2 regions of the Weizmannia sp. FSL W8-0676 genome follow, and region 1 is predicted to be linked to the other one. Evidence: riboswitches for the same ligand, from Rfam matches in the RefSeq annotation. Region 1 holds a riboswitch; the other holds the start of a gene.
The links. A riboswitch is a leader RNA that binds a small molecule or an ion and turns the genes downstream of it on or off. The one in region 1 is predicted to bind cyclic di-AMP.

Region 1 (3,420 bases):
CAGAAATCCGGCGTTTTCCGGTGCCTCTTTGTAAATTGTAATGCCCGTGTTGTCTTGCGGGATCATCCGGTAATTTTTAAACGGGACTTCCAGTGTTCCGGCGACGAAAAAGCGGATTGCCATGCTGTGGGCCACAACAAGGACGGTTTCCTCCGGATGTTTTTCCACCAGCTCATTGATACAGGCACGGACACGGTTATAGACTTGGACGGCCGTTTCCCCCGTATAACCCGCATGTGTCGCGCCCGGATCTTGTAGCCATGCCTCCCAATTATCCGCATAGTTTACGGAAAAGTCTTCCTGCCGTTCTCCTTCCCAGGCACCGAAGTCCGTTTCGACAAGACGCGGATCCTGGTGTATTTCCAAATTCCGCCCCTTCACGAGAATTTCTGCCGTACGGACAGCACGGCCCAATGTTGATGCGTAAACCGCATCAAACGGAATGTCCTTTAAAAATCCTGCCGCCAGTTTCGCCTGCCGCACGCCGGTCTCAGACAAACCGATATCGCTTCTCCCGCAATATCTGTTCCGGTCGGCGTTCCATTCTGTCTGGCCATGGCGCACAAAATAAAAAAGTGTCATAATGTACCTCTTTTCACAAAGTATCAACTGGTTTTATTTTAGCAAATTGAAGCGTGGAATGCTATCTCCCGCGGATGACCAGCAAATTGATGCCGGCTATGCAACGCGAATGCGTCCGGCCTCTCGCTATAAAAAAATTTATTTGCTATATTATATTAAAATATTATATAATGGCAAAGGACGCTAAAACATTGGAGAAGGATGAGTTGTTTTTTATTTTTTAAAAACTTCATATCATCGCTCAATTACATGTTTATGTAAACGGGGGAACCAACGGGTGCTTTGGGCACCAGGGGTGAAACCTTTCATTGAAAGGTAGGGAAACTCTTTATTCCCTAATCCGTCAGCTAACCTCGTAAGCGTCTGGAGAGAACTGCGTGTGTTTTTTGGACACGCCTTTTAAGCAAAAATGCTGCGAAGGAATTTCTCTCTTTCGTGGTTTTTTTTCATCCGCAAATTCGGTTTCCGCATGGAAATCCGGAAACCGGTGGTATCTGCAATTTGAGTTTTACAAACAATCCGGTATGCAGCTTGCGTACTGCGCTTTTTGAAAAAATATTGGCATCTGGGAGGGACCTACATGAAAAGAGTGAGTTTAGCCTGGCAGATTTTTATCGGCCTGATTCTCGGTATTGCGATCGGCGGCATTTTTCACGGAAATGACACCGTGGCCCATATTCTCCAGCCGTTTGGCGATTTCTTTTTGCGCTTGATTAAAATGATTGTGATCCCGATTGTCGTTTCAAGCCTGATTGTCGGTGTTGCCGGTGCAGGAGATATGAAGCAGGTTGGAAAGCTCGGCCTGAAAGCATTAATCTATTTTGAAATTGTCACGACCATTGCAATTGTAGTCGGGTTGCTGGCCGGAAACTTGTTCCATCCGGGTACAGGGGTGGATATGGGTTCGCTGGCAAAAACATCGATCAGCAGTTATGTGGAAACAACGAAAGAGACGCAGCACAATGGCATAGTCGATACGATCTTAAATATTGTGCCGACGAACTTGTTTGAATCCCTTTCACAAGGGAACATGCTTCCAATCATTTTCTTCTCTGTCATGTTCGGGATCGGGGTGGCAGCCATCGGGGAAAAAGGAAAACCGGTGCTCCGCTTTTTCCAGGGTGTCAGTGAAGCGATGTTTTATGTCACCAATTTGGTCATGAAAGTGGCCCCGATCGGTGTATTCGGCCTTATTGGCGTAACGGTTGCGCAATTCGGCCTCAAGTCATTGATCCCGCTGAGCAAGCTTGTTTTCACGGTTTACGGCACGATTATTTTCTTTGTGGTTGTCGTGCTTGGCCTGATTGGCTGGCTTTTCCGTGTAAATATTTTCAATCTCTTCAAGATCCTGAAAGACGAATTGATCCTTGCCTATTCCACTGCAAGCTCAGAAGCGGTACTGCCAAGGCTCATGGAGAAAATGGAAAAATTCGGTTGCCCGAAATCGATCACCACACTGGTTATTCCGACCGGATATTCTTTCAACCTGGACGGCTCGACCTTGTACCAGTCGCTGGCGGCGCTGTTTATTGCGCAAATGTATGGGATTCATATGTCCATCGGTGCGCAAATTTCTCTGGTGCTCGTGCTTATGGTCACGTCAAAAGGCATTGCCGGTGTTCCGGGGGTTTCATTCGTCGTGCTTTTGGCGACGCTGGGAACGGTCGGCATTCCGATTGAAGGCCTTGCATTTATTGCCGGGATTGACCGTATTCTGGATATGGCAAGAACAGTCTGCAATGTCGTTGGGAATACACTGGCAACCATTATTGTGTCAAAATGGGAAGGAAAATATGACAAAGAAAAAGGGGAAGCGTACCTTGCTGAAATCAGCGGCGGCGGGCACGATTCCAAAGATCACAAATATGTAACGGAATCTTAAAATCAGCTATGAAGTTAAAGAAGGTGCACTGCCGGAACAGGGGCGGGGTGCCTTTTTTGTTTGCGAATGTTCTGTCCGTTGAAAGATCATCGGCAGTGTCCCCTTTTTGCATGGGCCCGAAAAAATTGTGCCTCTGTTTCCAAGGATTGTTACCGGCCGGGCTGCAATAATGAGCACCCCGGAGCACAAACTATTCACAGCATGTATTGATTTTTGGAGGGATAAAGATGGGCAAAAAAATGCTGCTGTGGGCAGCGGTACTGTCCCTCGCTCTTTTTCCCCGGACGGAACATGCGGATGCGGCTTTTTGGTTTCAGCCGAAACGGGCCACTGTCGATTTGCGTTTGCTGGAGACATCGGATTTGCACGGCTATATGCTGAATTACGATTATGCCGCGCGCACTGAGGCGGAGACTTACGGGCTTGCCCTCACGGCTTCACTCATTGCGGCGGAGAGGAAAGCGGCAAAAAATACGATGCTGTTTGATGACGGGGACTTGCTCGAAGGGAATGAAATGGCTGCTTATGTTGCCCGGCGCCCGTTAAAAAAGGGGGAAATTCACCCGTTTATTCGTGTGATGAACCATTTAAATTACGATGCGGCGACCGTGGGCAATCATGATTTTCATTACGGGCTTGATTTTTTGAAACAGACGATCAGCGGAGCAAAGTTTCCGTTTGTGAATGCCAATATATACTATAATTTCGAAAAAAATGATACAGATGACCAAAATTTTTTTAAACCCTATGTGATTTTGAATAAAAAAGTGGAAGACCGGCACGGGCATTCTCATCATTTGAAAATCGGGGTCATCGGGTTTGTCACGCCTTCTGTCATTGAATGGGAAAAACCGAGCCTTGGCGGCAAAGTCAAAGCAAAGGACATCCTGCATACGGCTGCCTGGTTTGTCCCGAGAATGAAGGCGGAAGGAGCCGACCTGATCATTGCGCTCGCC
Region 2 (3,420 bases), 1.0 Mb from region 1:
TGCGCAAAAAACTGCCATTCGGGATTGCTCAAATCGGAAAAAGTTTCCGGAACGAGATCACCCCGGGGAACTTCATTTTCCGCACGCGCGAATTTGAACAGATGGAACTTGAATTTTTCTGCAGGCCGGGCGAAGAGCTCAAATGGTTTGACTACTGGAAACAATATGCGCGCGAATTTTTGCTGAATCTCGGCATGAAGGAAGAAAACTTGCGGCTGCGCGACCATGAAAAAGAAGAACTGTCCCATTACTCGAACGCGACCACCGACTTTGAATACAACTTCCCGTTCGGTTGGGGCGAATTGTGGGGCATTGCCTCGCGCACCGATTACGACCTGAAACGCCATATGGAATATTCCGGCGAGGATTTCACTTATCTTGACCAGGAAACGAATGAACGCTTTGTTCCGTACTGCATTGAGCCGTCGCTCGGGGCGGACCGTGTAGCGCTGGCATTCCTGATTGACTCTTATGCAGAAGAGGAACTCGAAGACGGCACAACCCGCACGGTGATGCATCTGCATCCGGCCCTTGCGCCTTACAAAGCCGCAGTGCTGCCGTTATCGAAAAAATTATCGGATGAAGCACGCGACATTTTTGCGGATTTGTCGAAAACGTTTATGGTTGATTTTGACGAAACCGGGTCGATCGGCAAGCGCTACCGCCGCCAGGACGAAATCGGCACGCCGTTTTGCATCACATACGACTTCGATTCGCGCGATGACCACATGGTGACCGTCCGCGACCGCGACACCATGGAGCAAACCCGCGTGCCAATCACGGAACTAAAAGCCTTTTTAGAAGAAAAAATTCAGTTTTAAAAAAAGCCCGCAGCTTGCGGGTTTTTTGCCTTTTGTTACCTTTCCCGCTCGTTTATCTGCTGTTCCAATAGCCGAAAAACCTGCTTTTTGCATGCTTTGGGCACATTCGGATATTCTACAAAGAAGCATAATTGAAAATTAAAGTACCAGGAGCAAAGACAGTTTGCCCGGGGATTTGGCGGGTAAAGATGGACATACCGAAACGCAAGGGTACGTATGTGTAAAATTTTACTCGAAAGGGCAGAAGTAGAAAAAAGGGAAGCCGCGGTCTCATCTAAATGTACACGCCGAAATGAACATCTGGAGAGAAACCTTCCCATGAATATTTATATCAATAAATAGTCTTTACAAACAATGGCAACGGGAGTAAGATAGGATGTCGTATATAAAATTTGCGTTCCATAACTGAACCGCTTAATCCGGAAACGGAACGGGGGAACCAGGTTGGCGGCCGCGCGCCGCTCTGGGGTGAAGCCTTTTTTTAAAAGGCAGGGCCACTCTTATGCCCGAACCCGACAGCTAACCCCGTCAGCGTTATAAGAGAGGATGTGAAACTGTGATCGGGCAATAGACCACAGGGAAGATGAATTCTCTTTGTGGTTTTTCTTATTTTAGGGGAAGCATTTTTGAAACACTGCAGATAAAAGGAGACCATTCAAATGTTCACCACGATAAAACGATTGTTAATTGGGAGACCGCTTCGTTCAAATGAACTTGAAGGGCAGAAGCTGACCAAGTTAAAAGCATTGGCCATTCTTTCATCCGACGCGCTTTCATCTGTTGCGTACGGGCCTGAACAGGTGCTGATTGTACTTGCCACAGTGGGGGCGCTGGCATTTTGGTATTCTATTCCAATTACAGTCGGCATTTTAATTTTATTGGCTGCACTTATTTTATCTTATCGCCAGGTCATTTACTCTTATCCGCAAGGCGGCGGGGCATACCGTGTCTCGAAAGAAAATCTCGGCGTCACCCCTGGCCTTCTTGCGGGCGGATCTTTGCTGGTGGACTACATTTTAACGGTGGCCGTTTCCGTCTCAGCCGGAACAGATGCCATTACTTCCGCGTTTCAGAGCTTGCATCCGTACAGTGTGCAGATTGCGGTTTTTCTCGTTCTGATCATTACGATTCTGAATTTGCGCGGGCTGACGGAATCGGCCAATGTGCTCGCTTACCCGGTTTATCTGTTCGTATTTTCATTGTTAGTCATCATTGTTGTCGGTTTATTCAAAACAGTAACGGGGCAAATTCCGCAAAACCTGCATCCGCATATCGGTACGCCGGTCGCCGGCATTTCACTGTTTCTTTTGTTAAAAGCTTTCTCATCCGGCTGTTCGGCATTGACAGGGGTCGAAGCCATTTCCAACGCGATCCCGAACTTCCGCGACCCGGCACCGAGAAACGCAGCCCGCACGCTTGCCATGATGGGTATCATTCTGGCATCGCTTTTGGCGGGCATCAGTTTTCTCGCATACTGGCTCGGCATTGCACCGAAAGAAACAGAAACCGTTGTATCGCAAATGGCCCACCGGACACTTGGCAACGGTGTTTTGTACTATTTCGTCCAGGCAACTACGACTTTAATTCTCGTGCTTGCTGCGAACACCGGGTTCTCAGCGTTCCCGCAGCTCGCTTTTAACCTGGCAAGGGACAAATTTATGCCGCGCATGTTCACGATCCGCGGTGACCGGCTTGGTTACTCAAACGGCATTATTTTTCTCGGCGTTGCTTCCATAATTTTAATTGTGGCATTCCAGGGCAATACCGAGCGCCTCATTCCATTGTATGCAGTCGGCGTGTTTATTCCGTTTACGCTTGCGCAATGCGGCATGATTGTGAAATGGGTCACTCAAAGGCCGAGGGGCTGGGCCGGCAAAATGTCGGTCAACTTTGTCGGTGCCATTATTACATTTAGTGTCCTTGCGATTTTATTCATTACGAAATTTACGCAAGTATGGCCGGTTTTGATCTTCCTGCCGATTGTCATGTATATTTTCCGGAAAGTGAACCGGCATTACGAGGCGGTCGGCGAGCAGCTGCGGATTAAAGGCAAGTTCCAGGAAGAAATCCACTCCAATGTGATCATTGTCCCGGTGGCCGGCATTACAACGGTCGTGGAGCGGACGATTAATTATGCAAAATCGCTCTCGGATCAGGTCATTGCCGTTTATGTCGCTTTTGATCATGAAGACGAGAAGAAAATGGAAGAAAAGTGGAAAGAGTGGGGTTGTGGTGTCCGCCTTGTCACCCTGCACTCGTCTTACCGGAGCATTGTCCAGCCACTTGCAAAATTTTTGGAAATTATCCAGCGGAAAGCAAAAGAAAACGAGTACCAGGTCATGGTGCTCATTCCGCAATTCATCCCGAAAAAACGCTGGCAAAACATTTTGCACAACCAGTCTGCGCTCCTCATCCGGATGCGCCTTCTATGGGAAAAAGACGTTGTCGTTGCAACAATGCCCTACCATTTTAAAAAGTAAAAAAGCTGCCGGATCTGGCAGCTTTTTTCGTACAGCATCGAAAATATTTAGGGCAGGGGCGTGCCAGGAATGTTTAAATGGGAAGTCTAATACAGACAAAAAGGAAGAGCTGTCCCCTG

Region 2: it holds a riboswitch for cyclic di-AMP, as region 1 does, so the genes downstream of both, NST20_RS01940 (APC family permease) here and NST20_RS13240 (cation:dicarboxylase symporter family transporter) in region 1, are expected to answer to the same signal.

Annotation. Positions count from the first base shown of each region.
Region 1 is NZ_CP151954.1:2,664,621-2,668,040, reverse strand. Features, by position in the region: gene NST20_RS13245 (histidine phosphatase family protein) at 1-582, opposite strand, end outside; cyclic di-AMP (ydaO/yuaA leader) riboswitch at 811-958, shown strand; gene NST20_RS13240 (cation:dicarboxylase symporter family transporter) at 1,163-2,464, shown strand; gene NST20_RS13235 (metallophosphoesterase) at 2,692-3,420, shown strand, end outside.
Region 2 is NZ_CP151954.1:391,032-394,451, forward strand. Features, by position in the region: gene NST20_RS01935 (glycine--tRNA ligase) at 1-821, shown strand, start outside; cyclic di-AMP (ydaO/yuaA leader) riboswitch at 1,223-1,371, shown strand; gene NST20_RS01940 (APC family permease) at 1,481-3,301, shown strand.